Regions from separate parts of the Kitasatospora sp. NPDC088391 genome, predicted to be linked through region 2. Evidence: riboswitches for the same ligand, from Rfam matches in the RefSeq annotation. Region 2 holds a riboswitch; each other region holds the start of a gene.
What was found. A riboswitch is a leader RNA that binds a small molecule or an ion and turns the genes downstream of it on or off. The one in region 2 is predicted to bind cyclic di-AMP.
Positions count from the first base shown of each region.

Region 1: linked by a shared signal. The riboswitch ahead of ACIQBJ_RS01795 (family 16 glycosylhydrolase) and the one ahead of ACIQBJ_RS17200 (NlpC/P60 family protein) in region 2 are both predicted to bind cyclic di-AMP.
Region 3: linked by a shared signal. The riboswitch ahead of ACIQBJ_RS19475 (peptidoglycan DD-metalloendopeptidase family protein) and the one ahead of ACIQBJ_RS17200 (NlpC/P60 family protein) in region 2 are both predicted to bind cyclic di-AMP.

Region 1 covers NZ_JBIVNB010000001.1:420,363-430,304, reverse strand. Annotated here, with positions in the region: gene ACIQBJ_RS01825 (AAA family ATPase) at 1-1,767, opposite strand, end outside; gene ACIQBJ_RS01820 (hypothetical protein) at 1,835-2,044, opposite strand; gene ACIQBJ_RS01815 (hypothetical protein) at 2,278-2,664, shown strand; gene ACIQBJ_RS01810 (hypothetical protein) at 2,783-3,145, shown strand; gene ACIQBJ_RS01805 (winged helix-turn-helix transcriptional regulator) at 3,522-3,962, opposite strand; gene ACIQBJ_RS01800 (DoxX family protein) at 4,058-4,408, shown strand; cyclic di-AMP (ydaO/yuaA leader) riboswitch at 4,682-4,862, shown strand; gene ACIQBJ_RS01795 (family 16 glycosylhydrolase) at 4,880-5,965, shown strand; gene ACIQBJ_RS01790 (LysR family transcriptional regulator) at 5,962-6,819, opposite strand; gene ACIQBJ_RS01785 (SDR family NAD(P)-dependent oxidoreductase) at 6,915-7,646, shown strand; gene ACIQBJ_RS01780 (type 2 lanthipeptide synthetase LanM family protein) at 7,683-9,942, opposite strand, start outside.
Region 2 covers NZ_JBIVNB010000005.1:132,026-141,967, forward strand. Annotated here, with positions in the region: gene ACIQBJ_RS17170 (aminotransferase class V-fold PLP-dependent enzyme) at 1-1,332, shown strand, start outside; gene ACIQBJ_RS17175 (Lrp/AsnC ligand binding domain-containing protein) at 1,334-1,615, opposite strand; gene ACIQBJ_RS17180 (rhomboid family intramembrane serine protease) at 1,612-2,415, opposite strand; gene ACIQBJ_RS17185 (hypothetical protein) at 2,566-2,832, shown strand; gene ACIQBJ_RS17190 (NYN domain-containing protein) at 3,013-4,419, shown strand; gene ACIQBJ_RS17195 (NlpC/P60 family protein) at 4,612-5,649, shown strand; cyclic di-AMP (ydaO/yuaA leader) riboswitch at 6,024-6,186, shown strand; gene ACIQBJ_RS17200 (NlpC/P60 family protein) at 6,197-7,258, shown strand; gene ACIQBJ_RS17205 (NlpC/P60 family protein) at 7,470-8,531, shown strand; gene ACIQBJ_RS17210 (hypothetical protein) at 8,699-9,814, shown strand; gene ACIQBJ_RS17215 (carbohydrate kinase family protein) at 9,844-9,942, opposite strand, start outside.
Region 3 covers NZ_JBIVNB010000006.1:47,154-57,095, reverse strand. Annotated here, with positions in the region: gene ACIQBJ_RS19515 (hypothetical protein) at 1-192, shown strand, start outside; gene ACIQBJ_RS19510 (hypothetical protein) at 236-1,024, shown strand; gene clpX (ATP-dependent Clp protease ATP-binding subunit ClpX) at 1,121-2,407, opposite strand; gene ACIQBJ_RS19500 (ATP-dependent Clp protease proteolytic subunit) at 2,685-3,347, opposite strand; gene ACIQBJ_RS19495 (ATP-dependent Clp protease proteolytic subunit) at 3,392-4,003, opposite strand; gene tig (trigger factor) at 4,250-5,641, opposite strand; tRNA gene ACIQBJ_RS19485 (tRNA-Pro) at 5,864-5,937, opposite strand; tRNA gene ACIQBJ_RS19480 (tRNA-Gly) at 6,088-6,161, shown strand; gene ACIQBJ_RS19475 (peptidoglycan DD-metalloendopeptidase family protein) at 6,359-7,387, opposite strand; cyclic di-AMP (ydaO/yuaA leader) riboswitch at 7,393-7,545, opposite strand; gene ACIQBJ_RS19470 (hypothetical protein) at 7,952-8,146, opposite strand; gene ACIQBJ_RS19465 (PP2C family protein-serine/threonine phosphatase) at 8,603-9,814, opposite strand.

The DNA of each region.
Region 1 (9,942 bases), on a different contig from region 2:
CGGCATCACCGCCTGCTGGGCGAACTCGGCGGCCAGCAGCGCCCGCCGCTCCGTGCCCGGCAGCAGCTCCGCCCGACCCGGCTGCAGCGCCAGGTGCCCCCGGGCCACCGCCAGCGCCGCGCGCTGCGCCGGCTCCGGCCGCTCGCCCAGCAACTCCTGCGCCACCGCGAGCTGTTCGGCACCCTCCGCGCCGCGCCCCGCCATCAGCGCCGCCCAGGCCAGCCGGGTGTGCAGGTCGACCCGCCGCTCCACGCTCGGCGCGGCCGCCCCCGCCGTCGGCAGGGTGCCCAGCAGCTCCAGCGCCCGGTCCAGCCGCCCCGCCTCCGCCGACGCCCGCACCAGCGACTCCGTGACGGCGGCCCGGTCCGCGCCCACCGCCAACCGGTGCGCCCGCTCCAGCAGTTCGACCGCGACACCCGCCGCCCCCGCCTCCAGCGCCCGCCGCCCCGCCCCGGCGTGCAGCCGGGCCGCCCCCGCCGCGTCCCCGGCCACCTCCAGCAGACGGGCGGCGAGGTGCTGCCGCTCGGCGCTCTCCGGGCCGGGCGGCCGGGCGCCGGGGCCGCCCGGACGGGGGTCCTTCGCGCCGCCGCCCCGCGACCCGGCCTTGCCGAGCGCGGCGGCGGCCCGGCGCGCCACCGCGGCCCGTTCGGCGGCCGGCAGCCCCGCCGCCAGCGCCTCCCCGACCAGGGCGTGTCTGAACGCGTACCCGTCGGGCACCGTCGCGTCCGAGACCACCAGGTCCGCCTCGACCAGCTCGCGCAGCTCCGCGAACAGCCGGCGCTCCGTCCGCCCCGTGACCAGGTGCAGGGTGTCGACCGTGAATCGGGGGCCGAGCAGCGCCGCCAGCACCACCAACTCCCGCGTCGAGGGCGCCAGTCGGGCCGCCCGCCCGGCGTACGCCCGCACCACCCCCGCCGGGACGGTCGCGGCCAGGTCGCCCGCCACCCGCCAGCCCGCGCCCTCCGGCCGCAGGGCGCCGCCGCCGACCATGTCGGCCAGCAACTCCTCCACCAGGTACGGGTTCCCGTCCCCCACCTCGGCCAGCCGCGCCACCACCCCCGGCGGCACCGCGTCCACCGGCACCCCCAGGCAGGCGGCCGCCAGCTCGCCCAACTCCGCACCGCCCAGCGGCCCGAGCGGCAGCACGGTGGCGACCCGCCGCCGCTCCGCCGCCTGCGACAGCTCGAACGCCGCGCCCGGCTCCGGCCGCAGCGTCGCCACCAGCAGCACCGGCAGCCCGGCCAGGTTGTCGATCAGGTACTCCAGCACCGCCAGCGTCCCGGGGTCCGCGTCGTGCACGTCCTCCAGCACCAGCAGGCAGCCGGCGTCCCGCCCGATCGCGGCGAGCAGCCGCAGCAGCCCCTCCGCCAGCTCGGTCACCTGCTCCGGTCGCCCCCGCCCGTCGCCGGTCCGCCACTCCGGCACCACCGGGGACAGCGCCGCCCGGTACGGCAGCAGCTCGGCGTCCTGCGGCGGCCCCGTCCGGCGCAGGTGCGAACTCAGCGCCTCCGCCAGCGGACGGAACGGCGCGGCCGCCGTGCTCGGACTGCCCCGGCCGCGCAGCACCGCGACCCCCCGCGCGGCGGCGCGCCGGGCGCACTCCCCGGCCAGCCGGGACTTGCCGATCCCGGCCTCGCCCAGGACGAGCACGGCCCGGGCGTCCGGACCGCCGTCCTCCGCCCGCTTCTCCTGGCAGCTCGTCAGGAGCCCTTCCAGCAAAGCCGTTTCGGCGCTCCGGCCGACCGTGACGGGTGATCTGGTAGCCATGGCCGCAGGCTAGTCCGAGCTGGTCATGGCCGGGTAGAGCCGGGGGACGGCCCCACCCGGCGAGGGCCTACCAGTCCGCCGGGGCGGCACCGCCCCGCGAGGTCCAGGTCATCGTCTCGTACGGGGAGTGCGTCTGCATCAGCACCTCGTCGCCCCCGGACAGCGCGGCCGCGCGGCGCCCCAACGCGCCACCGCCGCCCCAGGGCCCGCCTCCGCCGAGCGGATGCGCCGCCGACTCGACGGGCTCGGCCTGCCGGGGGTGCTGCGGAGTCTGCATGGACGGACACCTTCCTGCCACTACCGAACATCAGGACCTGGATGCCACGGGTGTTCGCGGCAGCACCCGAGCGTCCCACCGGCCACGCCTCCACACAAGATGCCCCCAACCTCCACCCGTTGCCCCGAAGTCGCCCGCCGTCCAGCACCCGGGCCGGGCCCGCAGCACGGAGGCGGTGCGGTGCGCCCGCACTGGCATCATGGGGAGCCCGACCCCGAAGGAGCACCCACCGCATGAGGCTCGTCCGCGACCCCAGGTACGGCGAAGTCGACCTCACCGCCTCGGCGGAGGAACTGGCCCGGCTCGCGGACGCGGTGGCCGACGGCGAAGGCCGGATCGACTCCACGGCCCCGCCGGGCACCGACACCCTGGCCGGCGTCGAGGTCGAGCGAACGGCCGGCCCCGGAGTCCTGATCCGCCACGACCCCGGACGGCGGACCCTGGTGATCAGCGGCGACCCCGCCGCCCGGGCCGTCCTCGCGGACAACCTGCGCGCCGTGGCCGCCACCGACGACGGCGGCCACCTCCACGTCGACCACCACCCCGGGCACTACTACCTCGCAGCCGGCTCCGTCCCCCTGATCGTCAACCACCCGCACGGCGCCATGCCGACCCGCTGACCGGGCGACCGGGGCGGGGGCGCTCCGGCCCGTGGCCAGGGGACCGCACAGTCCAGTCTCCGGCCCCGACCTCGGCCTCGGCCGAAGCTCAAAACCCCTGCTCGGCTACGGTGACGGCATGACCCACCGCCTGCCCGAGGACGTGGCCGACGTGCTCGACCTCGTCCTGGACCCGGACGAGCCCGTTCACGTCGCCCTCCGCCGGCAGGTGCGCCGACTCGCAGTGCGGTCCCGCTGCGAGTGCGGGTGCGGCACCGCCTACTTCGCACTCGACACCGACGCGGTGGAGCCCGCGCCGACGGGCCCCGGCACCGTCGTGGCCGCCGACGTCCAGCTGTTCACCGAAACCGGCGAGTGCCCCGGCGAGGTCCTGGTCTTCGCGCAGGACGGCTACCTCGCATGGCTGGAGGTCTGCTCCTGGAGCGACGACATCGAGGTGAACCTCACCGCGGCACGCCGCTGGCTGCGGCCGCCGTCCTGAACCCGAGCCGATCACCGGCCGGGAACACGAGCACTCGTGCCAGGACGACGCCGAGCGGAGCCACGGGCGGAGGGCTACGAATCGCCGGGCGATCCGCCGGAGAGCGGTTTTCTGGAGGAACAGGCGTTCCGCCCCACGCCGGAGGCGATCCGGCGGGTCTGGGCGGGCTCCGGTGGCGCTGTCGAATTCGCGCCTTTCGGCAGCGGGTCGGGCTGCTGCACGGTCGCCTGTTCGGCGGAGGGGAATCCGGAGAGCATTTTCTTCCGGGGTCCTCCGGGGACCGGTACTCCGACCGCCGTTCTTGACCGCTGTTCCGGAAGACCGAGTTGATGGCGGGGCGACGGCGGGGTCTTCCAGGTTCGGCCCCTTCTGTCGCTCAGGAACGGCCCGGGTCCTCGGCGACAGGAGGGGTCTTCGCCGGGGTCGCCCGATCCGCCTCGACGGACCTGGCCGCCTCGGCCGCCTCGGCCGCCTCCCGGAAGGTGACGACCGCCTCGCCGTTCTCCCGCGCCCACGCGGTGAGCATCCTGATGGGCTCCTCCAGGGTTCGCCCGAGATCGGTCAGGCCGTACTCCACCCGCGGCGGCGCCTCGGCGTACGCGTGCCGTTCGACCAGCCCGTTGGCCTGGAGCCGACGCAACGTCTGGGTCAGGACCTTGCGCGAAATGCCACCGCTCAGCTCGACCAACTCGCCGTGGCGCAAAGGGCCGTCGGTCAGTGCGAAGAGCGTGACCATGGACCACTTGCTGGCGATGATCTCCATGGCCAGGAGAGCGGGACAGTCGGCGAGGAAGGCGATTCCGGGTCGCAGGCTCATGCCCCGAAGGTTACCTGGAGGTACCTGACGGCCCCCTATCGTCATTGAGGTGCGCACGCCCCTTGTTCGCCTCTCGCACGATTGAGGTTCCAGCCATGTTCGTCTCCCTCGCCGTCGTCACCGTGTTCATGTCGGCGCTCCTCCTGGTATCGGCCGGGGCCAAGTCGCTGAGGACGCGTCACATCACCGAGCAGATGTCCACCCTCGGAGTCCCGCGGCGCATGATGGCTTTCCTGATCTGCGCCCAGATCGCGGGCGCGGCCGGTGCGATCGCCGGACTCCGGTGGGGGCCCGTCGGAATCGCCGCCGCGATCGGCCTGACGCTCTATTTCGCCGGTGCGGTCGCCTTCCACCTGCGCGTCGGCGACCGCAAGGGCGCGTCCCCGGCGGTGGTCCTCGCCCTGGCCTCCGTGGCCCTGATCGTGCTGCGTGCGGCCACCCTCTGACGGCGGACGGCCGGTGGCCGTGGGTCACAACGTCGACCCTTGGCCCGGGACGAGAGCCGAAGACTGTCCGCAGCCCTGCTCGCAGCGGCCGCTGGCAGCGACAAGCGGCCCGGGGCCATGAAGATCACGATCTGCGGTCGGAGCACTGGCGCACCGCCCTGGTCGGCGGTCCGGGGGAGCGGGGAGCAGGGGAGCGGGCCGATAATTGTCTTATACACGTCGGGAAGCTAGCCTGCTCCAACGCCCGCCGAGCCGTGGGCACCGCCGCCGGGACGCCGAGTCCCGTCCACCCGGCAGCGGCAGACCGAGAGAGTGAGCGGACGGGAGCGGGGGAACCAGGTCAGTACGCCCGGCCCCCGCGTGCCCGTGGGTGGTCGCGGCTCGGGGTGAAGCCGTTCCACGGACGGCCGGGCCACTCGCGCGGCCCGAACCCGACAGCTCACCTCGCAGGCGTCGCCGAGGACCCCCACCATGCGCCTTCCTGCCACGACCGCCAGGGTCGCCGCCGCGACCGCCGTGACCGGCCTGGCCGTCGCCACGTTCGCCCTGACCGGCCCCGACACCGCCGACGCCGCCGGGCAGCACCGCCCGGCCAAGCACCGCGGCTGGGCGACCGCCGCGCCGTCCGCCACCGGCGCCCCGCTGCCGACGACCCCGGCGGCCCCGTCCGCGACGCCGACCGTCCCGCCGGGCGCCCCGAGCCCGACCGCGGCCGCCACCACGGCGGCGCCCGACCCGACGCCGACCGCGACCCCGCTGCCGACCGGTTCGCCGTTCGTGAGCCCGACGCCCACCGCCCGGCCCACCGCCTCGCCCACCTCGCCCGCGCCGACCGGCACCGCGCCGACCTGGCAGGACGACTTCGATTCCGCCTCGGTGCCGCTCGGCAGTTGGACCGGCTGCCGCGCCGACGGGCCGCTGCAGACCAGCCACTGCACCGGGCTGCCGGCCGCGGTGGACGCCAAGTGGTGGGCGTACCCGTCCGGTTGGCAGGACACCTCGAAGAACGGCACGTACGACCCGGCCCGGACGCTGTCGATCGCCGACGGGCAGCTGAACATCCACCTCAACCGGGACGCCGCCGGCACCTGGGTGGCCGCTCCCACGCCGAAGCTGCCGCAGAACACCACCTACGGCACCTACGAGGTCACCTGGAAGGCGACCTGCGCGACCGGGTACAAGGTGGCGTGGCTGCTCTGGCCGGACTCCTACACCTGGCCGCGCGACGGTGAGGTCGACTTCCCCGAGGGCGACCTGTGCGGCGACGTCGGCGCGTTCGTGCACCGCCAGGGCGCGACGTCCGGCGGCGACCAGGACGCGTACGACACCGGTGTCCCGGTGGCCGGGGCCCGGCACGTCAGCCGGATCGAGTGGCAGGCGAACGACCTGAAGTTCTACCTGGACGGCAAGCTGGTCGGCCACTCCACCTCGCGGGTGCCGAACACCCCGATGCACTGGGTGCTGCAGTCCGAGACCTCACTCGGCGGCGCCGCCCCGGCGGTCGGCTCCTCGGCCGACATCGCGATCGACTCGGTCCGTTTCTGGAAGGCGGGTTAGGCCCACCGGAGGCGGGTCGCGGTCCGGACGAGGTCGGCGACGGCCCCCGAGCGGCTGTGCGGGGGCCAGGCGATCACGGTGGTGACCTGCGGGGCGTCCAGGAGGGGGACGGCGGCGAGGCCGCCGTGCAGGTGGGTGCGGGACGACTCCGGCGAGACCGCGCAGGCCCGGCCGAGGGCGACGAGCTGGAGCAGCTGCGCGTGGTCGCGGACCTCCGGGCCGGGGCCGGGCGGGTAGCTGCCGTCGGGGCGGGGCCAGCGGGGCAGCGGCAGGCCCGGAAGGTCGGCGAGGTCGGCCATCCGCAGCCGGGGCCGGGCGGTGAGCGGGTGCCCGGCGGGCAGGATCGCCACCTGGCCCTCCGTGCCGAGTTCCTCGGCGCGGAGTCCGGCCGCCGGGTCGAACGGCCGGTGCAGCAGCGCCACGTCGGCCCGGCCCTCGCGCAGCAGCCGCTCCTGCTCGCCCGGGCCGCACAGGATGACGTCGACGGGGACCGCGCCGGGTTCGGCGGCGTACGCGGCGAGCAGCCCCGCCAGCAGTTCGCTGGACGCGCTCGCCTTGGTGACCAGGACCAGGCCGGGACCGCCGGTCGCGGAGCGGGCGGCGCGCCTGGTCCGCCGCTCGGCGGCGTCGACCGCGTCGAGCGCCGCCCGGCCCTCGGCCAGCAGCACCGACCCGGCCCCGGTCAGCGTGACGGTGCGGCCCGTCCGGTCGAACAGCGCGGCCCCGAGCCGTCGTTCGAGCTGCTGGATCGCCCGCGACAGCGGCGGCTGCGAGATCCCGAGCCGTTGCGCGGCCCGCCCGAAGTGCAACTCCTCGGCGACGGCGACGAAGTAGCGCAGCTCCCGGGTCTCCATCCGACCACGGTACCCCGCACCGATACCCCGACGGTATCGGTGCCCACCCGATCGGTCTTGGACGCCCCGCAGCGGCCGGGGGCAGCATGATCCCCATGAGCGAGCGAACGATTGCGCTGGTCACCGGCGCGAACAAGGGCATCGGCCACGAGATCGCCGCGGGCCTGGGCGCCCTCGGCTGGAGCATCGGCGTCGGCGCGCGCGACGACCGGCGCCGCGCGGACGCGGTGGAGCGGCTGCGCGCGGCCGGGATCGACGCCTTCGGCGTGCCGCTGGACGTCACCGACGACGCGAGCGCGGCCGCCGCCGCCCGGCTGGTCGAGGACCGGGCCGGGGGCCTCGACGTGCTGGTCAACAACGCGGCCGTCGCCGGGGAGATGCCGCAGCAGCCCACCGGCGTCGACCCCGCCACCGTCCGGGCGGTCGTGGAGACCAACGTGATCGGCGTCATCCGGGTCACCAACGCGATGCTGCCGCTGCTGCGCCGCTCCGCCTCGCCCCGGATCGTCAACATGTCGAGCAGTGTCGGCTCGCTGGCCCGGCAGTCGGGGCCCGACCCGGACCGGACGGCGGGCCCGGTGGCCGTGGCGTACGCGCCGTCGAAGACCTTCCTGAACGCCGTGACGCTGCAGTACACCCGGGAGTTGAGCGGCACGAACATCCTGATCAACGCCTGCTGCCCCGGCTACGTGGCGACCGACCTCAACGGTTTCCGCGGCGTGCGCACCCCCGCCCAGGGCGCGGCGATCGCCGTCCGGCTGGCGACCCTGCCCGACGACGGCCCGACCGGCCGGTTCTTCGACGACGCCGGGATCGTGCCCTGGTGAGGCGGCTGCCGAGATGTGGTCGACTCCGTTGATCGGTCAGGGAGTCGACGGACGGGCCGGTGCCCGCAGCAGGAGCACGGAAGGGACCTGTTCCGGGCAGGCCAGGTGCAGCAGGGTGTGCCCGACCCCCGCCAGCCCCACCAGCAGCCCGGGCACCGGAACGGCCCCCGGGGTGCCGCAGCGCGGACCGTCCCGCTCGACCTCGGCGACCAGGCGTCGGGCCGCCGGCAGGTGCGGGGGCGGGGACGGCAGGGGCGGGGACGGCGGGGCGGTCCAGCGGGTGAGGAGTTCCAGGACGCCCGCCTCGCCGTGGCAGAGGCTGTGCTCCGTCGACGGGGCCGCCCGGGAGGAGAGCCGGCGGACCGTCCGTGCCGCGAACTCCGCCAACTCCGGCTCCTGTTGCGTGAGTTGACGGTCGGCCACGGCCAGCGCGACGCCCGTCCGCCCCCGGCACCAGCCGCCGGGCCGGTCCGCCGGTCCGTTCGGTGCCCCGGCCGCGAACCGCAGCGCGGCCAGCCCGGCCCGCTCGGCCGCCACCTGGCGGCGACCGGCCCCCGCCCCCGCCTCTGCCTCCGCCTTCGCCCAGCCGAGCAGGGCCCAGCCGACCCCGGCCGCGCCGGTGGCGAAGCCCGGGCCGGCGGGCGGGGGAGTGGCGAGGAGGCGGTCCGCGAGGGTGCGGGCCCCGTCCCGGGCCGCGGTCGAACCGGTCGCCCGGTGCACGGCCAGCAGGGCGGCCAGGCCGCCCGCCAGGCCCTCCGTCAGCCCGGGGGCGGACTCGGTCGCGGCCGCCCGTACCGTCAACTCGACGCTCCGGCCGATCAGTTCGGACGCGGCGGGCAGGTCGTCCAGCGCGGCGGCCACCGCCGTGACCGCGTACGCGATGCCGCCGAGACCGGCGAAAGCGCCGGGGCCGACCGCCGCGAGGTCCGCGGGCCGGGCCGCGAGCCGCTCCAGCAGCGCGGGCAGCGGCGTCAACGCCCGGACGGCCGCCGCCGCGTAGCGTTCCTCCCCGGTCCGGGCGGCCAGCCGGGCCAGGAACAGCGCCACTCCCGGGTAGCCGCCGCCCAGGTCGGCGCCGCACGGCCGCAACTGCCAGTGGCGGTCGCCGAGCAGCTCCAGCCCGAGCCAGTTCGTCCGCCCGCCCCCGTCGTGGCCCGCCGCCAGGAGCAGGTCGCCGACCCGGCGGGCGGCGCCGAGCAGCCGCTCGGGGGAGAGGGAAGAGGCCGGAGCGGGGCCGGGGCCGGAGGGCGGCGGCGGGGCGTGCGGGTCGGTGGTGGCGCGGGCGGCCATGGTGGCGCGGACGGTCCACTCCTGGGCCGCGAGGTCGAACTCGCCCATGGCGCGCAGCCGTTCGGCGGCCCGGTCGAGGCCGGTGCGGTCGACGGCGGCGGGGACGCGGGTGCCGTCGCCCGACCACAGGTCGGCCGAGCCCGGGCGGGTGGTGAACAACGGGATGTCGCCGTCCCACAGTTGGGCGATCTCGTGCTCCAGGGCACCGGGGTGGCCCGGCCCGGCGGCCGGGTCCGTGCCCAGCAGGCGGAACAGCGCGTCGCGCCGGTCCGCGTCCCGCAGCAGTTCCGGCCGGGTCGACTCGGCCAGCAGCGTCGCGTACGTCCGGGTGGGGCGCACCACGACCCGGACCTCGGCGTCCGCGAAGCGCGCCAACAGGCCGTGCGGTCCCAGCAGTTCGGACCGGCCGTCGGCCAGTGCCCGGTAGCCCGCGCGGAAGCCGTCGAGCAGGGCGTCGAGGTGGTCGGCGGGCTCGGCCGCCGCGCCCGCCAGGCTCGGCCGGTTGGCGGCCCCGGCCAGGGTCCGCGGGCGGTGGACCAGCCGCATCCGGTCCGTGCCGGGGTCGGCCCAGGCGGCCGCGTCCGCGGGCAGCGGCGCGCCCGCGTCGCCGCCCAGGCCGGAGGCGTCCAAGGCGGTGCGGTCGCCGAGTTGCAGGTGCGGGAGCAGGCCCGTCCGGTACACCGAGGACTGCAGGGCGGCCCCCGCCGGGTCGTCGCCCCCGAGGCCCGCCGTCGGCGGGTGGAACAGCGTCTCCACGTCGACCAGGAACGGCTCCGCGCCCCGGGCGACCAGGTTCTCGTGGTGCACGTCGGTGCCGTCCAGCGCGTACAGCAGCGCCAGCAGTGCGCCCTGGCGGCGGTAGAAGCCGGTCAACTGCCGTTCGTCGGAACAGCTCTGCGCGGTGACGTGCTCGACCCAGCCGTGGTCGCCGCGGTCCAGCAGGGCCAGGGTCGGCAGTTCGGGCGTGCCGGGCCGGGCGTTGAACCAGTGCGCGACCTCGTTGAAG
Region 2 (9,942 bases):
CCGCTGGCCGTGCTGGGCCAGGACGTCGAGGTTCCGCTGGCGTCGGGGGAGAAGGTCGGGTACGCGGCGCTGGACTACGCGGCGAGCGCCCCGGCGCTGCAGCGGGTCTGGGACGACGTCGCGGCCTACGCGCCGTACTACGGGTCGGTGCACCGGGGGGCCGGCTACCTGTCGCAGCTGTCGACGGACCTGTTCGAGCAGAGCCGGCGGACCGTCGCCGAGTTCCTGGACCTGCGGGACGGCGACCAGGTGGTGTTCACCCGGGCGACCACCGACTCGCTGAACCTGCTGGCGGGGGCGGTCCCGGCCGGGACCGAGGTGTTCGCGTTCGAGACCGAGCACCACGCCTCGCTGTTGCCGTGGCGCCGCGAGGGCCTGACGGTGCGTTACCTGCGGGCGCCGCGCTCGCACGCCGAGGCGGTGGCCGCGCTGGAGGAGGCGCTGCTGGACGCGGCGGACGGGCCGAAGCTGTTCTGCGTGACCGGCGCGTCGAACGTCACCGGCGAGCTGTGGCCGGTCCGCGAGCTGACCGGGGTCGCGCACCGGTACGGCGCCCGGGTGGTGCTGGACGCGGCCCAGCTGGCGCCCCACCACCGGCTCTCGGTGCGGGAGTTGGACGTCGACTGGGTGGCGTTCTCCGGCCACAAGCTGTACGCGCCGTTCGGCGCCGGCGTGCTGGCGGGCCGCGCGGACTGGCTGGACGCGGCGGAGCCGTACCTGGCCGGCGGCGGGGCGAGCCGGACGGTGGCCCGCGAGCTGGACGGCTCGGTGGCGGTGGAGTGGCACAGCGGCCCGGCCCGGCACGAGGCCGGCTCGCCCAACGTGATCGGCGCGTACGCCGTCGCCTCGGCCTGCCGGGCGCTCACCGAGGCGGGCTTCGACGCGCTGGAGGAGCGGGAGCGGGCGCTGGTCGCCCGGCTGACGGCCGGTCTGGCCGAGGTCCCCGAGGTGCGGGTGCTCAACCTGTTCGGCGAGGGCTCCGACCGGGTCGGCGTCATCTCCTTCGTGGTGCGCGGCTGGAACAGCTCGCACTTCTCGGCGGCGCTGTCGGCCGAGTACGGCATCGGCGTCCGGGACGGCCTGTTCTGCGCGCACCCGCTGGTGCGGACCCTGCTGGGCGGGGAAGAGGCCGGGCCGAGCGAGTGCGGGGCGCCGGAGCCCTCGCTGCCCGGGGAGCGCAGCCTGAACGCGATCCGGGTCAGTTTCGGCGCCGGCACCCCCGTCGAGCACGTGGACCGGTTCCTGACCGCCGTCCGCGAACTGGTCAGCGACGGCGCGAAGTGGAACTACCGCAGCGAGGGCGGCCGTTGCGTGGTCGACACCGCGCGCTGAGTCAGCCGTCCAGGCCGAGCGAGAACGCGGCCTCCAGGTCGACCTGCGAGTAGGTGCGGAAGGCGATGTGGGTCTCGGTGCCGGACACGCCCGGGACCTTGTTCAGCCGGCCGGGGATCACGTCGGCCAGGTCCTCGTGCCGGCGGACCCGGACCATCGCGACCAGGTCGTAGGTGCCGGTGACGGAGTAGACCTCGCTGACGCCCTCGATGGCGGCGATCGCCTCGGCGATCTCGGGGATCCGGTCGACGTCGGTGTTGATGAGGACGATCGCGGTGATCACTGAGCAACTCCTGTTCGAGAAGGTGCGCCCAGGGTATCGCCCGCCGGACGGGCGGCCCAGGCGAACAGCCAGCCCGTCAGGAAGCCGATCACGTGCACCAGGTACGCCACCCCGTCGCCGCCGGAGGTGGCCGACCAGAACTGCAGGGCGAACCACAGGCCGAGCACCAGCCAGGCCGGGAAGCGCAGCGGCAGGAACAGCAGCAGCGGCACCAGCGTGGTCACCCGGGCCTTCGGGTACAGCCGCAGGTAGGCCCCCAGCACCCCGGCGATCGCGCCGGACGCGCCGACCAGCGCGCGGGTGCCGTCCGCGGTGTGCGCCTCGGCCAGCGCGTAGCCGTAGGTGGCCAGGTAGCCGATCGCCAGGTAGCCGACCAGGAACCGGAACCGCCCCAGCCGGGCCTCCACGGCCGGGCCGAAGACGAACAGGAACAGCAGGTTGCCGATCAGGTGGACCCAGCCCGCGTGCACGAACAGCGAGGTCAGCACCGACAGTTCGGGGATCTTGCCCGGGGTCGGCGGCAGCACGCAGCCCGGCGCGGCCGGGGGCAGCGCGGACAGCTGGGCCGCCGTCAGGGGGTGCCCGCCCAGCAGCTCGGCGGGGACCGCGCCCCAGCGGTGCTGGTAGCGCTGCTCGGCGCAGGCCCGGGCGTCGCCGCTGCCGTAGAGCGGGTTCAGGCCGGACGGGCCGGTCAGCAGGACCAGCGCGGACACCGCGATCAGCAGGTACGTGACGGCCGGGGTGCGGACGGCCCGCTCGGCCGCCGGCGAACCGGCCCGGGCGGGGGCGGAGAGCACCATGCCGGTCAGCATTCCTCGGGGGCGTGCCCCCGACACCGGGCGCTGCTCCGGACGGGTGGGCGTCCGGGCTGTGGACCGGAACCCGGCCGCGCGGACGCAGGCAATAGGCTGGAGGCCCGGAACCGGGACCAGCCGAGAGGGACCACACTGATGACCATTGCCGCGCCGACCGCCGAGACCCGCTGGCGCTGCACCCTGTGCGGCAACCTGACCCGTTTCGACGTCACCCGTTCGTCCCGGGTGACCGACTTCCTGCACTTCGACCTCGCGGGCGAGTCCAAGGTCGAGGAGACCCAGGTGCTCGCGGAGACCATCGAGTCGGTCCGCTGCCGCTGGTGCAACGCCGTCGACCAGGTCGAGCTGGTGGCCCGTCCGGGCGCCGAGGAGCCCGCGGACGGCACCGCCGAGCAGGGCTGACCCGCACCCCACCGCCCCGCGCCCCCGTCCGCCCGGACCGGGGGCGCGGGGCGGCCGCGTCGGCGGGGGGTGGTGTCGGTGCGGCACGGTAGACGGGACAATCGACAGCAGCGGCGGAACGACCCCCCGCCCGGCGCCCGCCGGGAGGGACCGCCCGGACCAGGATCGGAGCCGAGGACAGTGGCGGAGGCAGTGAACGCGCCCGCGGGCCCGGACGGGACCGCGCCCGCCCCGGGCCCGGACACCCCCGAGGCGGAGCCGGACACCCACGAAGCGGAGGGCGGCGGCTCCCGCCCGCTCCCCGAGGGGGTGCGCCGCCGGGTGGTCGGCATCGCCTCCGACGCGCTGGGCGCCATCGCCCCGGGCGAACTCCCGCCCGCGCTGCGCCCGTACGCCAAGTTCACCCCCGCCCGCCGGGCCAAGTACGCGGCCACCGCGCTGGCGGCCGCGCTGGAGTCCGACCCGGCGTTCCGGGTCCGGATAGCCGACCGCCTGCGGCTGGGCCAGCCGGACCTGGTGCGCGCCCTGGAGGCGGGCAGCGCGCCCGCCGCCGCCGACCCGATGGACGTCGCGGCCGCCGCCTACCTGGTCCGGCCGGCCGACTGGACCCGGTTGGTCGAGGAGGCCGGCGAGGAGGCCGAGCGGGTCGACGCCGAGGGCGCCGCCGCCGAGGCCGTCCGGCAGGCCGAGAAGTTCCAGGAGGAGCTGGCCGAGGTCCGGGCGGCGGCCCGGACCGAGGCGGACCGGCAGCGCGCCGAGTCCGAGGGCGTCCGCCGGGAGGCCGAGTCGCTGCGCAAGAAGGTCCGCTCGCTGGAGGCCGACACCCGCCGGGCGCAGGCCGAGGGCCGGCGGCTGGCCGGGGAGCTGGAGGCCGTGAAGGCGGCTGCCGCGGCCGAGCGCAGCGCCGCCGAGAGCGAGTCCCGCCGGCTGCGGCACCGGCTCGCCGAGCTGGAGGCCGCGGTGGAGAGCGGCCGCCGCACCGCCCGCGAGGGCCGCACCGTCGAGGACATGCGGCTGCGCCTGCTGCTGGACACCGTGCTGCAGTCCGCGCAGGGCCTGCAGCGGGAGCTGGCGCTGCCGGTGACGGCGCTGCGCCCGGCCGACCTGGTGGAGGCGGTCGAGCCCGGCTCGGCCTCGCCGCACGACGTGGCCCGGCGCGGGCTGGCCGAGGACGACCCGGCGCTGCTGGACCAGCTGCTGGCCATCCCGCAGGTCCACCTGGTGGTGGACGGCTACAACGTCACCAAGACCGGCTACCCCCAACTGCCGCTGGAGCAGCAGCGGATGAGGCTGCTGGGCGGGCTGGCGATGCTGGCCCAGCGCACCCAGGCCGAGGTGACCTGCGTGTTCGACGGCCAGGACCTGGACGTTCCGGTGATCATCGCGCCGCCGCGCGGGGTGCGGGTGCGGTTCAGCCGCACCGGGGAGACCGCGGACGAGCTGATCCGCCGGCTGGTCCGGGCCGAGCCGCAGGGGCGGCCGGTGGTGGTGGTCTCGGCCGACAAGGAGGTCGCGGACGGGGTGCGCAAGGCGGGGGCCCGGCCGGTCGCCTCGGTGCTGCTGCTGAACCGGCTGTCCCGCAGCTGAGCTGGGATGACGTCCCGTCAGGACACCGCTCGGTGACCGGAGTGTGTCGGTGTCGTGAAGGCGGGTCGGGAAGCGCTCCGGGACCGTTCCGGGAGTGGACGCGGGAGAGGGACTTCACTAGGGTCTGGCGTCAAACCTATATTCCGGACTATCACTCCCCCGGGTGAGTCCAGCAGGAAGAAGGAGCCTCCCTTGGCCTCCCACCGCCGTCCCAAGCAGCCGAGCCGTGCGCGGGTCTCCGTGCTCACCGCTGCCGCCGCGACCGCGGTCGCCCTGTCGGCCCAGGTGAGTGCGCACGCCGCGCCCGCGCAGCCGAGCAAGGACGAGGTCAAGGCGCAGGTCGACAAGCTGCTGGACGAGCAGGAGCAGGCCGCCGAGAAGTACAACGGCGCCAAGGACCGGGCCGACCAGCTGCGCAAGCAGGCCGACCAGCTGCAGGACCAGGTGGCCCGCAGCCAGGAGCAGCTGACCGAACTGGCCTCCGGGCTGGCGGCGGTGGCGGGGGACCAGTACCGGCAGGGCGGCGTCGACCCGTCGATGCAGCTGATGCTCTCCTCCGACCCGGACAAGTACCTCACCCAGGCCGCCTCCTTCGACCAGGCCGCCAGCACCCAGGCCGAGACGCTGAAGTCGCTCAAGGACCAGCAGCGCCGCCTGGACCAGCAGAAGGAGGAGGCCGCCCAGGTCCTGCACGAGCTGGACGGCCAGACCCAGGCGCTGAACGACGCCAAGAAGGACGTCCAGACCAAGCTGCAGGAGGCGCAGAAGCTGCTCAACCAGCTCTCCGCCGCCGACCGCGCGGCCATCCTGCGCGGCACCGACGGCGCGGCCTCGCGCGGCACCACCCGGATCGACCCCTCCACCCTCCCGCCGGCCAGCGGCTACGCCGCGACCGCGGTGGCGGCGGCGCTCAGCAAGCAGGGCGCGGCGTACGTGTGGGGCGCCACCGGCCCGAGCACCTTCGACTGCTCCGGCCTGATGGTGTGGGCGTACAAGCAGGCCGGCGTCGGCCTGCCGCGTACCTCGCAGGCGCAGGGCAGCTACGGCACCAACGTGGGCAAGGACTGGTCCAACGCGCTCCCCGGCGACCTGGTCATCTACTACGGCGACCAGCACCACGTCGGCATGTACATCGGCAACGGCATGGTGGTGCACGCCCCGCACACCGGCGACGTGGTGAAGGTGATGAAGGTCGACGCGATGCCGATCTCCACCATCCGCCGGGTCTGACCCGGACGGGTCCGGTCCTGACGGTCCGAAGAATCGGACATATGCCCCCAGGGGGCGACAATTGACGCGATGTGACACGCCCGGGCGGTCGAGATCCTGCTGTGATCTGCGACACGCCCGGCGTCGCGTTTCCGGGCCGAATCGCGGAATGGATCACGCGCTGGGTAACTTTGTGATCACGGTCGGTCATATTCTCAAAAGAATTTGATACAGAATCAGATTTTTTTCCGACAAGGATTTGAACGGATCACGGATCGGTTACTAGGGTCTTACCTCGACCACCGCAGAGTCGATCGCCCAAGGGGGGCGGCGGCGGAGGTCGCCGCCGAGTCCGTGACGCAGCGGGCAGACCGTCAACACCGGGTCTGCCGACGGGGATACCCCAGCCGGGGTGCTGTCGAACGGAGCCGGGGAACCACGTTCCCCCGGGGTGAATCGGTGCCAGGTCCGGCCGCCTCGGCGGGCGGTGAGGCATCGTAGGGCTTCTTCCGGCCCGAACCCGTCAGCTCACCCGGTAGGCGGTGTGAGGAAGAAGGAGTCCGCCTTCGTGGCGTCCCATCGTCGTCCCAAGCCCGCCAGTCGTACCCGGGTCTCGATTCTCACCGCCGCCGCGGCCACCGCGGTGGCGCTCTCCGCCCAGGGCGGGGCGCACGCCGACCCGGCGCCGACCAAGGACCAGGTCAAGCAGCAGGTCGACCAGCTCAACGAGCAGGCCGAGGTCAAGACCGAGAGCTACAACGGCGCGGTCGAGAAGCAGCAGGAACTGCAGAAGCAGGTCGGGCAGTTGCAGGACCAGCTGGCCCGCCAGCAGGACCAGGTCACCACCGTCCAGCAGAGCCTGGCCGGGATCGCGGGCGAGCAGTACCGGACCGGCAACGTCTCGCAGACCATGCAGCTGATGCTCTCCAGCACCCCCGACGCCTTCCTCGGGCAGGCCGGCACGCTGAACGCCGTCGGCTCCACCCAGGCGGACCTGCTGAAGAGCTTCAAGGCCGAGCAGGCCAAGCTCGACACCCAGCGCAAGGAGGCGGAGTCCAAGCTCGCCGAGCTGGACACCACCACCAAGGCGCTGAAGGCCGACAAGGACGACATCCAGGCCAAGCTCGCCCAGGCCCGCGACCTGCTCAACACGCTCACCCAGAAGGAGCGCGACGACCTCGCGGCCGCCGAGGCCAAGGCCGCCTCCGACTCCCGGACGCAGGCCGAGCGGGCCTCCCGGGACACCGCCCGCCCGGACCTGAACACCCCCGCGCCCAGCGGCTTCTCCGGCAACGCGCTCGGCGCGGCGACCTCGAAGCTCGGCAGCTGGTACTCGTACGGCGCCACCGGCCCGACCACCTTCGACTGCTCCGGCCTGATGCAGTGGGCCTACGCGCAGGCCGGCGTGTCGATCCCGCGCACCTCGCAGGCCCAGGCGAGCGCGGGCACCAACATCGGCAGCAACATCGCCGACGCCCGTCCGGGCGACCTGATCATCTACTACGGCGACATGCACCACGTCGGCATGTACGCCGGCAACAACCAGATCGTGCACGCGCCGCACACCGGCGCGCAGGTCCGCTACGAGTCGGCCACCTCGATGCCGATCAACCGGATCGTCCGGATCTGACGGTCCGTCCGAGGCGCTCGGCCCGGTACCCCGCACGGGGTGCCGGGCCGCTCTCGTTCGGATGTCCGATTCGCGGTCAAATATTCGGTGCTGTCGGGGTTTGGACTGGATCGACCTGACTCGCTAACCTCTGCCCCCGGGCCCCCGCGAGGACGGCCGCCCGATCCACGGGCGGCGGCGGAGGCCGGCCGCAGGAACGGAGTCGTCGCGCGTGTCCGTGCATCGTCGCCCCCCACTGCCCGGTGTCCAGCGCCTCGCCCGCGCCCTGGCGCTGACCGCCGCCGCGACCGGGGCGCTCGGCCTCACCGTCGGCGCGGCGACCGCCGCCCCGCTCGCCCCGGCCGACCCGCCGGGCCGCAGCGAGGTCAAGACCCAGGTCGACCAGCTCTACGAGGAGGCCGAACGGTCCTCCGAGACGTACAACGCCGCGCAGGAGCAGCTCAAGCGCCTGCAGTCGGAGGCCGGCTCGCTGCAGAACCAGGTCGCCGCCGGGCAGGACGAGCTGAACCGGATGCGCGGCGACCTGGCCGCCGTCGCCGCCGCCCAGTACCGGGCCCAGGGCCTCGACCCCTCGGTGCGGCTGATGCTCGACAACGACCCCGCCGCCTACCTGGCCGGGGCCCGCTCGCTCGACCAGGCCACCGCCCGGCAGGACGACGCGCTGCACGAACTCGCCGACCGGCAGCGCCGGTTGGACCAGCGCCGGCAGGAGACCACGGCCAAGCTGGCCGAGCTGGAGGGCGTCCGGCAGCACCTGGCCGCCGCCAAGGACGAAGTCCGGGACCGGCTCGGCAAGGCGCAGCGGCTGCTCAACAGCCTGGCCCCCGCCGAGCGGGTCCGGATGGCCGCCGACGACGCCCGGGAGGCCGAGCAGCGCGCCACCCGGGGCACCGACCGGCTCGACCTCGGCGACCAGCCGCCCTCCTCCGACCGGGCCGCCGCCGCGCTGCGGGCCGCCATCTCCAAGATCGGCTCGCCGTACGTCTACGGATCGACCGGCCCCGGTACCTTCGACTGCTCCGGTCTGATGTACTGGGCGTGGCGGCAGGCCGGAGTGACCCTGCCGCGGACCTCGCAGGAACAGGCCTCGGCCGGCCGGCGGGTGAGCCTCGCCGAAGCCCGGCCCGGAGACCTGGTGATCTTCTACAGCGACAGGCACCACGTCGGCATGTACGCCGGCGGGGGCGTCGTCGTGCACGCGCCCTACCCCGGCGCCCGGGTCCGCTACGAGAGCGTGGGCGCGATGCCGGTCAGCTCGGTGGTGCGGGTCTGAGCCTCACCGAGGAACCCCTGGTCACCGACCTGCCGCCGAGGGCGCCGCGGGTCGGTGCTCCGCTGTCCCGGCGGGCCGCCCTGCTGCTGGCCGCGGGCGGCGCGGCCCAGCTCTCGCTGCCCGGCGCCGCGCCGTCCCGGGCCCCCGCCGCGGTCCTCCCGCCCGCGGTGGCGGCCCCGAGCGGCGTCCGCGAGGAGGTGGTCCGGGTGCTGGCGGCCCGCGCCGCCGCCGTCCTCGGCCGGGACGCGGCCGGCCTGGCGGCGGTCGCCGCGGCCGGGGCCGAGGAGGCCGACCGGGACCTGCTCGCCCGCACCGCCGGGCTGCGGCTCACCGGGTACACCCTGAAGCCCGGCTCCTTCGCCGAGCCGGCCCCGGGGGCCGCGGAGCTGACCGTGCCCGCCGAGCTGGGCTACCGGATCGAGGGCGTCGACGAGTACCCGGCCCTGCTGGAGCGGCGGGTCCGGCTGGTCCGCGAGCCGGCCGGCTGGCGGGTGGCGGGCGAGACGCCCGCCGGTGCCGCCGCCCCCTGGGACCTCGGCACGGTGCGGGCCGTGGACGGGCGGTACAGCCTGGTGCTCGGCCTCGGCGAGGAGGCCGAACTGGCCGCGCTCGCCGACCTCGCGGACCACGCCGCCCCGACCGTCCGGGAGGTCTGGGGCGACTGGAGCCCGTCCCGGCTGCTGCTCGAACTCCCGCTCACCGAGCAGCAGTTCGCCACCCGGATGGACGTCTCCGCGGACGCCTACCAGGGCATAGCCGCGGTCACCCTGGCGGTCGGCGGCGCCCCCGTGCACACCCCCGCCGACCGGATCGTGGTCAACCCCGACGCCTACCGGCAGCTCAGCGAACTCGGCCGCCGGGTGGTGGTGACCCACGAGGCCACCCACGTCGCCACCCGGGCCGACACCAAGCCCTGGACCCCGCTCTGGCTCTCCGAGGGCGTCGCCGACTACACCGGCTACCAGGGCACCGGCCGGACCCTGCGGCAGATCGCCCCCGAACTCGCCAAGGACGTGCAGGCCGGGCGGATGCCCGCCGAACTCCCCGCCGACACGGCCTTCGCGGCCGGCTCGGCCGGCATCGCCCAGGCCTACGAGCTCGCCTGGCTGGCCTGCGACCTGATCGCCCGCCGCTGGGGCCAGGACCGGCTGGTCGCCCTCTACCGGACGGTCGGGCAGTTCGGCGCCGGCGGCCTGGACCGCGCGATGCGGGCCCAGCTCGGGACCGGCACCGCCGAGTTCACCAAGGACTGGATCACCGAGGTGGCCCGGCTGAAGAGCTGAGGGGCCGACGGGTGCTCGCCGGGAGCCGGTCAGCCGCGCAGCGCGGCGTCCAGGCCCGCCGCGCCCAGGAACGCGGTGTGGGTGCCCGCCGTGGTGCAGGCGAAGGCCCCGGCGACCGCGCCCGCCCG
Region 3 (9,942 bases), on a different contig from region 2:
TCCAAGCTGAGTTGCGGCGTGGCCACCTCGGACGCCGGCAAGGCGCAGATGAGCATTCCGATCTGCATCTTCGTCAGCCACTCGACGATCGGCATCGTGGTGCTCGGCGCCTCCGACGGCAAGGCCGTCAGCGCCAGCAGCGCCGCCGACCGGGCCCGCCAGTTCCGCGACGCCGCCACCGTCGCCAAGTAGTCCCCACCTCACCGCAGTTCACCACGAACGGAGTCACCGCGCCGTGTCCGACAACCAGTTCGGCCCGCCCCCCGCCGGGTTCGACAAGCCCCAGCCCGGCGGAGCGATACCCCCGCAGCAGCCCGGCTACGGCCAGCCCGGCCAGGCCCCCCAGGAGCAGTCCTGGGGCGGCGGCGCGGTGCCCCCGCAGGGCGCCCCCGGCTACCCGGCCGGCTACCCCGGCTACCCGGCCCCGGTGAAGAAGTCGCGCAAGGGCCTGTGGATCACCCTCGGCGTGGTCGGCGCGGTGCTGCTCGGCGGCGCCGGCGCCATCGGCTACGTGGTCTGGGACAAGGCCGAGAACACCGGCAAGAACAAGGTCGTGCTGCCGCAGTCCTTCCACGACATGACCTCCGACCCGGAGGACGAGACCACCAAGGCGCTCTCCACCGAGCTGCAGAAGGGCTTCGACGGCGAGAAGTCCTCCTTCACCCACCCCGTGCCGGTCAGCACCATCTACCGCTCCGCCGAGGGCACCAAGATGCTGCTGGTCTCCGGGGCCACCGGCAACGTGCTGCTCCCCTCGCAGGAGGTGGACGCGGCGTTCAAGAGCTTCTCCGGCGACGGCTCCACGGCCGTCACCGACCGCAGCGACATCGACCCGGGCCCGCAGGGCGGCAAGCTCTCCTGCGGCTCGATCGACCTCAGCGGCCAGAAGGGCGGCATCTGCGTCTGGGCCGACGGCTCCTCCGTGGTCGTGGTGCTGGAGATCGACGCCGAGAAGGAGGTCACCAAGGACGCCGTGGTGGCCGACACCAAGGAGCTCCGCAAGATCTCCGAGGTCCCGAAGTAGTCCGAGTGCCGGGCGCCGCACGGCGACCGGGCACGCGAAGGGCCCCGCACCTCACGGTGCGGGGCCCTTCTTCGCGTGGACCGGGGCGGTGCCCGGTCAGGCGCTCTTCTCCCGGCGCTCGCGCTTGATCATGTCGCGCGGGACCAGGGTCGGGATGGCGTGCTTGGAGACGACGTCCCCGGTGACCACCACGCGGGCGACGTCCTGCCGGGACGGCACCTCGTACATCACGGACATCAGCACCTCCTCCATGATGGCCCGCAGACCGCGCGCGCCGGTGCCGCGGAGGATCGCCTGGTCGGCGATCGCCTCCAGCGCGTCCCGGGTGAACTCCAGCTCCACGCCGTCGAGTTCGAACAGCTTGCGGTACTGCTTCACCAGCGCGTTCTTCGGCTCGGTGAGGATCTGCAGCAGCGCCTCGCGGTCCAGGTTGTGCACGCTGGTGATGACGGGGAGACGGCCGATGAACTCCGGGATCATCCCGAACTTCACCAGGTCCTCCGGCATCACCTGGCGGAAGTGGTCCGCGGAGTCCTGCTCGCGCTTGGAGCGGATGGTCGCGCCGAAGCCGATGCCCTTGGCGCCGGCCCGGCCCTCGATGATCCGCTCCAGGCCGGCGAACGCGCCGCCGACGATGAACAGCACGTTGGTGGTGTCGATCTGGATGAACTCCTGGTGCGGGTGCTTGCGACCGCCCTGCGGCGGCACCGAGGCGGTGGTGCCTTCCAGGATCTTCAGCAGCGCCTGCTGCACGCCCTCGCCGGAGACGTCGCGGGTGATCGACGGGTTCTCGCTCTTCCGGGCGACCTTGTCGATCTCGTCGATGTAGATGATCCCGGTCTCGGCCTTCTTGACGTCGTAGTCGGCCGCCTGGATCAGCTTCAGCAGGATGTTCTCGACGTCCTCGCCGACGTAGCCGGCCTCGGTCAGCGCCGTGGCGTCCGCGATGGCGAACGGCACGTTCAGCATCCGGGCCAGGGTCTGGGCGAGCAGCGTCTTGCCGGAGCCGGTCGGGCCCAGCAGCAGGATGTTGGACTTGGCCAGCTCGATCGCGTCGTCCCGGCCGGTGCCGGAGCGGCCGGCCTCGCCGGCCTGGACGCGCTTGTAGTGGTTGTAGACCGCGACCGACAGCGACTTCTTGGCGAGGTCCTGGCCGACCACGTACTGGTCGAGGAACTCGTAGATCTCGCGGGGCTTCGGCAGTTCCTCGAAGCGCACCTCGGAGCTCTCGGCGAGCTCCTCCTCGATGATCTCGTTGCACAGGTCGATGCACTCGTCGCAGATGTACACGCCTGGCCCGGCGATCAGCTTCTTCACCTGCTTCTGCGACTTGCCGCAGAACGAGCACTTGAGCAGGTCGCCACCGTCTCCGATGCGTGCCACGAGGTGCTTCCCCTTCGCCAGGGGCCCCGCGGGGGTCGGGGCCTGGTGCTGTGGACCGGCTTCGCCGTCGGCGGTCGGTCTGGTATCCGACGGTACTCTGCCGAGTCGCAGTTTCCGCCGACTTCGACCGCTCTGCCCTACGCCCTGGGCGAATTGATACCGAACAGATGCCGTCGCGGGTGCATGACCCGACAGCCATTGTGCCGGGCGCCGGGCCCCGACCGGAACGCCCCGGGGCGGGGCGTACATCACGTACGCACCGCCCCGGGGCGGGGGATCAGTCGGTGTACGAGTTCTTCCGGGTCGAGATGATCTGGTCGATCAGCCCGTACTCCAGCGACTCCTCGGCCGTCAGGATCTTGTCGCGCTCGATGTCCTCGCGGACCTGCTCGACGTCCTTGCTGGAGTGCTTGGCCAGCATGGTCTCCAGCTGCTCGCGCATCCGGAAGATCTCCTTGGCCTGGATCTCCAGGTCCGACACCTGGCCGCGGCCGGTCTCGGTGTACGGCTGGTGGATCAGCACCCGGGCGTTCGGCAGCGCCATCCGCTTGCCGGGGGTGCCCGCGGCCAGGATCACCGCGGCGGCCGAGGCCGCCTGGCCCATGCAGACCGTCTGGATGTCCGGCTTCACGAACTGCATGGTGTCGTAGATCGCGGTCAGCGCGGTGAACGAGCCGCCGGGCGAGTTGATGTAGAGCGAGATGTCCCGGTCCGGGTCCATCGACTCCAGGCAGATCAGCTGCGCCATGATGTCGTTCGCCGAGACGTCGTCCACCTGCGAGCCGAGGAAGATGATGCGCTCCTCGAACAGCTTGGCGTACGGGTCGTACTCGCGGACGCCCTGCGAGGTGCGCTCGACGAAGCGCGGCACGATGTAGCGGCCCTCGGCGCGCATGTCCTCCAGGCGCGCCTTGGCACCGGACAGGCTGGGGATGTTCATGTTCTCTGGTCCTCCGAAGCGTGCGGTCTGGGTTCCGATGCCGGTCAGCTTGCGGCGCCGGTGCCGCCGCCGCCGGGGACGTCCGCAGCGCTGTGCATGATCTCGTCGATCAGGCCGTACGCCTTGGCCTCCTCCGGGGTGAACCAGCGGTCACGGTCGGAGTCCGCGGTGATCTGCTCGAAGGACTGGCCGCTGTGCTGGGCGATCAGCTCGGACATCCGCTTCTTGGTGCGCAGCAGCTGCTCGGCCTGGATCCGGATGTCGGTGGCGGAGCCGCCGAGGCCCGCGGAGGGCTGGTGCATCAGGATGTTGGCGTTCGGCAGCGAGAAGCGCTTGCCCTTCGCGCCCGCGGTCAGCAGGAACTGACCCATCGAGGCGGCCATGCCCATGGCGATGGTGACCACGTCGTTCTTGATGTACTGCATGGTGTCGTAGATCGCCATGCCCGCCGAGATCGATCCACCCGGGGAGTTGATGTAGAGGTAGATGTCCTTCTCGGGGTCCGCCGCGAGCAGCAGCAGCTGGGCGGTGATCTTGTTGGCGATGTCGTCGTCGACCTGCTGGCCGAGGAAGATGATGCGCTCGTTGAGCAGCCGGTTGTAGACCTGGTCGCCCAGGCCGCCGCCCACGTCGCCGCCGGCGGCGTGCGGTGCCATCGGGCCAGGCATCTGCATCTGCGGGAACGTCACTTAGCCACCTGCTCAGTCGATCTGCGTGTGTGTCGCTGTCCACCGACCCTAACGCGCAGGCCCGGCCGCTGAATCCCCCACGCAGAACTGTTCGCTGTGAGCGCAGGGTCTGCGGAGCGTGAGCGGCGCGGACGCGAACGGGCCCGGGCACCGTGCGGTGCCCGGGCCCGTTCCCGGTCTGACGCGCCGTCGGGAACCCGACGGCTACGAGGCTCAGGCCTCGGCGGACTCGGTGGAGGTCTCCTCGGCGGCGGCCTCGGCGGTCTCGCCGGCCTCCTCCTCGTCGTCCTCGAAGGAGACGGTCTCGCCGTTGGTGTCGGTCACCTTGGCGGCCTCGACCACCAGGGCCAGCGCCTTGCCGCGGGCGACCTCGCCGACCAGCAGCTGCACCTGGTTGCCCTGGACGACCTGCTGGGCGAACTGGTCCGGGGTCATGCCGGAGCCGGCCGCGCGGCGGATGAGGTGCTCGGTGAGCTCCTCCTGGTTGACGCCCAGCTCCTCGTTCTTGACGATCTGGTCCAGGACGAACTGGGTCTTGATGCCCTTCTTCGCCTGCTCCTCGGTGTCCTTGTCGTAGTCCTCGCGGGACTTGTCCTGGGACGCCAGGTAGGTGTCGAGGGTCAGGCCCATCGGCTCCAGCTGGTGGTGCTCGAGGTTGTGCTTGCGGGTGTTGACCTCGTCCGCGAGCAGCTTCTCCGGGTAGTCCATCTCGACCCGGTTCAGCAGCTCGTCGAGGACCTTCTCCTGGGCCTGGGTGGCCTGGTCGAACTCCTTCATGCGCTCCAGGCGCTTGACGGAGTCGGCGCGGAGCTCCTCGATGGTGTCGAACTCGCTCGCGAGCTGCGCGAACTCGTCGTCCAGCTCGGGGAGTTCCTTCTCCTGGACGGCGGTCACGGTGACGGTGACCTCGGAGTCCTGGCCGACCGCCGTGCCGCCCTTGAGGGTGGTGGTGAAGGTCTTGGACTCGCCGGCCGACAGGCCGACGACGGCCTCGTCGATGCCGTCCAGCAGGCGGCCGGAGCCGATCTCGTAGCTCACGCCGGTGGCGGTGCCGTCCTCCGGCACCTCACCGTCGACCTTGGCCTCCAGGTCGACGACCACGACGTCGCCCTCGGCGGCGGCGCGCTCGACGTCCTTCACGGAGCTGAAGCGCTCGCGGAGCTGCTCGAGGGACTTCGCGACGTCCTCGTCGGTGACCTCGATCGGGTCGACCACGACGGCGATCTCGGCGAAGTCGGGCAGGGCGACCTCGGGGCGGACGTCGACCTCGGCGACGAACTTGAGGTCACCGCCGTCGGCGAGGTTCTCGACACCCTCGATGCCGGTGATGTCCGGCTGGCCCAGCACGTCGATCTGGCCCTCGTCGACGGCCTGCGTGTAGAAGCGCGGAAGCGCGTCGTTGACGGCCTCCTCCAGCACCGCGCCACGACCGAAGCGCTGGTCGATCACCTTGTTCGGGATCTTGCCCTTGCGGAAGCCCGGAACGGTGACCTGCTGGTTGATCTTCTTGTACGCCGCGTCGAGGCTGGGCTTGAGCTCCTCGAAGGGCACCTCGACGGTGAGTCGAACCCGGGTCGGGTTCAGAGTCTCGACGGCGCTCTTCACGGTTAGGTCTCCTAGGGGGCTTGCGGTCAGAGGCGATAGGCGGTTGGGGCTGAAAATGCTGTCCGTACTACCGCCAGCGATCCATCCTACCGGTACCACGAAAGCGACTGTGCCCGGCACCGGGTGCAGGTCGGCCGCACGTCGGCCGCGGGTCGGCCGCAGGTGGGAGCTGCCCTCAACGACAACAGGGCCCCGCCGCCGGCGAGACCCTGCCGCACACGGTCGGGGTGACCGGATTCGAACCGACGGCCTTCCGCTCCCAAAGCGGACGCGCTACCAACCTGCGCCACACCCCGTGGTGCCGAGCAGAAGAGTACACGTCGGCCCGCCCCCTCCCGGGGCGATATCCGCGAGCCGACAACCCCGTAAGGAGTGTGCATTCCACCGACCCGACCAGGTACGCTTGCCCAGTCCCCGCCACCGCGCCGCGGTCCGGGTACGCCTGTGCGGGTGTAGCTCAATGGTAGAGCCCCAGTCTTCCAAACTGGTCACGCGAGTTCGATTCTCGTCACCCGCTCCACTCCCCCGACGGCCCCGAACTGCCCAGGCAGCCGGGGCCGTCGGCGTTCCCGGGCGCTTTCCCGCCCCTGCGCCGCCCCCTCCCCGCACCCTTCACGGCGCCTTGCCGGCCCCTCCCCCCGCCTGCTGCCCGACGACGGCCCGAGGGCCCCGCGCACGGGGAGTGTGCGCGGGGCCCTCGGGGGGTGGGGTTCGGGGTCAGACGTTGACGCCGTGGGCCGCCAGGTAGGCGACGGGGTCGATGTCGGAGCCGTAGTCCGGGGTGGTGCGGATCTCGAAGTGCAGGTGCGGGCCGGTGACGTTGCCGGTGGCGCCGGAGAGGCCGATCTGCTGGCCCGCCGTCACGGACTGGCCGGCCGAGACGGAGATCGAGGAGAGGTGGGCGTACTGGGCGTACTTGCCGTCGGCGAGCTTGATGACGACCTGGTTGCCGTAGGCACCGCCGTTGCCGGCGGAGACCACGGTGCCCGCGGCGATCGCCTTGAGGCTGGTGCCGGTGGAGACCGGGAAGTCGATGCCGGTGTGGTAGCCGCTGGACCAGTTGGAGCCGGCCACCTTGTAGCCGGTGGTGACGCTGCCCGGGGCCGGGGCGACGTAGCCCTTGGAGGTGCTCGCGGCCGGGGCCGTCTGCTGGGTCTTGGTCTGCGCCGGGGCCTGGGTCTGGGTCTGGGTCTGGACCTTGGCGGTGGTGCTCTTCGTCGTGGTCTTCGGCACGGCCGCGGTCTTGGCGGCGGCCGTGTCGGAGGAGGACGAGGAGGACGACGACGAGGCCGGGGCGGAACTCTTGGCCGGGGCCGGGGCCGGGGCCGGGGCGGCCGCCGCGGCCTGGCCGTTGACGGTGAGCTGCTGGCCGGGGCGGATCAGGTCCGGGTTGCCGCCGATGACCGAGCGGTTGTCCTGGTAGAGCTTCTGCCAGCCGCCGTCGACGTCCTGCGCGTCGGCGATCCGGGAGAGGGTGTCGCCCGAGGCGACCCGGTAGGTGTGCGAGGCGGCGGCCGGGGTGGCGGCCTGCTCGGCGGCGGGGGCGCCGACGGCGGTGTCGGCGACGGGGGTGGCGTCGACCGAGACGTGCGCCCACTGGCGGCCGCCGTCGTGGTGGTCGGCGGTGCCGTGCGCGGAGGCGGCGGAGACCGGGAGGCCGATCGCGGCACCGGCCACGCCGGTGGCGATGACGATGCGGGCGATGGTGGTCAGGCTCGGCTTGCGGTGCTTGCCCTGAGCGGACATGAAGCAGTTCCTCTCCGACGCCTGCGAGGTGAGCTGTCGGGTTCGGGCGAGAGTTGCCCGGCCGCGTCTCCGCGGCTTCACCCCAAGCCGGCCCCGTGCGTTCCGGGCCCGGCGTACTACCTGTGGTTCCCCCGCTCCTGCCGTGGCGTGGTGATCTGGTCGGCACCGGGCGACGGCAGGACTAGGCGTTCCGCTCGGTGGCCTGCCCGGTCAGTGGCCGGGCTGCGGTGGAAGCAAAACCCACAGGTCGGAAAGCTGGCAAGCGCCGAAAAGCCCCGTTCCCGTGATCGGGAAGGGGCTGACGGTCCGCCAGGTCACGCTCCGTCGGCCGGGCGGCCGCGCTGCGCGCACGGGATCATGACGGGTCGCCTACGAACCGGACACGGCGGGCGACATTGGCCACCGTGTGCGGTCGGGCGTTCACCTGGCGTGACGGGGCGGGTGACCCTGGTCACCCGCGGGCAGGCCGAACGGACGGCCCGGGGCACCCCGGCCGCCATGAGGCACTGCCTGTGGTTCTGCTCGAAGTCCTGCCCGGAGTCCTGCCCGGGGGCCGACGGTCCGTCAGCCCGCGATGCTGGCGATGGCCTTGGACACCGAGGCGAGGAACTGCTGGATCGGCCCGGCCATGGTCGACTGGCTGAGCATGAAGCCGAACAGGGCGGCCATGATGGCGTGCCCGGTCTTCAGCTGCTTGTTGCGGATGAAGATGGCGACGATGACGCCGAACAGGACAAGCGCGGAGACGGAGAAGGCCACCGGGACTCACTTCCTCGATTCGTGGCGGGGGTTCGGGTCGGAACCTTCGGGCGGAACCGACGGCGGTTCCAGGCGGAAACCGGCCCCTGCCCCCCGTGTCCCCACCACTCCATCCGGACTCAGTGTGGTCGTTCGTGCCTACTGCGTAAAGGACTTGCCCCGTCGCCCGACGCGTGAACCGGGGTGGTGGGACTGATTTTCGCCGACCGTGACGATAGCGGACGGGTTCTGACGGAGCGTCGGCGGGGCGGGCCGCCGCGCGGCCGCCGGGGCGCGGTCGGGGCATATCGGCAGGCAGATCCGGGAACCGCCCACCGTCGGGGCGGCGCCCGGGAATTGGCCGAAGATCAACGTCCGGGTTTGACACTCCGTGGACACCCGGCGCTCACCGGCTCTCCGCAATCCGGCCCTCCGCGCTCCGGCCCTCCGCGATCAGGGAGGCCGGCCGCGGCGTCCTCAGCCGCGCCAGACCAGCAGGACCGCACGGTCGTCGTTGACGTGCTTGGCGACGGTGTCGATCAGCCGGACCGCGGCGCCGGAGCGGCCGCCCGGCGGGGCGGTGGCGACCAGCCGGTCGGCCTCGCCCATCAGCCGGTCCATGCCCTCGCCGAGGTCGCGGCCGGGGATCTCCACCATGCCGTCGGTGCAGAGCATCAGCAGGTCGCCGGGGCCCAGGGTGCCGCGCACCCCTTCGAACTTGGCGCCGTCGTAGACGCCGAGCAGCGGGCCCTCGGCCTCCTTGACCTCCCAGTGGCCGGCCCCGGCGAGGCGGTGCATGCCGGGGAGGTGGCCGGCCGAGAGGAGTTCGTACTCGCCGGTGTCCAGGTCGAGCACCAGGTGGGCGGCGGTGGCGAAGCCCTCGGCCCAGTCCTGGCGGAGCAGGTAGCCGTTGGCGGCGGGCAGGAAGTCGTGGGCGGGCAGCGAGCCGAGCAGGCCGCCGAAGGCGCCGGAGAGCAGCAGGGCGCGGCTGCCCGCGTCCATGCCCTTGCCGGAGACGTCGGCGAGGACGGCTTCGAGCATCCGGCCGCCGGGGCCGGTGCGGGCGGCGACCATGAAGTCGCCGGAGAAGGACTGGCCGCCGGCCGGGCGGAGCGCGGTGTCGGTGTGCCAGCCGTCGGGCAGTCGGGGGGTCCGGCCCTGGACCCGGATGCGCTCGCGCAGGTCGAAGAGCATGGTGGAGCCGCCGCGCCAGGGCACGCCGACCCGACGGCGGAACTGGGCGACCAGCAGGCCGGCCACGCCGACGGCGCCGACCACCAGGGCGGCGCCGGGGGTGACGCCGTGGCCGTAGGCGTCGGGGGTGTCGGAGGCCAGCCGCTCGCCGGTGTGCACCAGGGACTCGGTGACCAGGCCGGCTGCGGCGACGGCGTACAGCAGGACCAGGGTGCCGGGGCGCAGCAGCAGGGCGCCGGCCAGCACCGGCAGCACCAGCGCGGTGGGCGGGGCCCAGTCGGGGGCGAGGATGTTCAGCAGGACCAGCAGCGGGACGGCCAGGGCGAGGGCGGCGAACGCCCACCAGTCGGCGCCGTCGCCGCGGAAGTAGTCGACCCCGGTGCGGCGCAGCCTGCGTCGGGCCCGGGACAGCGCCGCGCGCAGCCGGGCCGTCACGGGTTCGCGGGACGTCCTGCGGTCCCGGCCCGTCGCACTGGAGCGCGCGCTGCCGGCCATGGGGACCGACCTTATCCACCGGCGGTCCGCACGTCGACGGGCCGGGTGGCACGGAGTGCAGCGGGCCGGGTCGCGGCGGTGGGTTTCGGCCGCCGGGCGGCGGGCGGGGCCGCGGGCGGGGGCGGCGG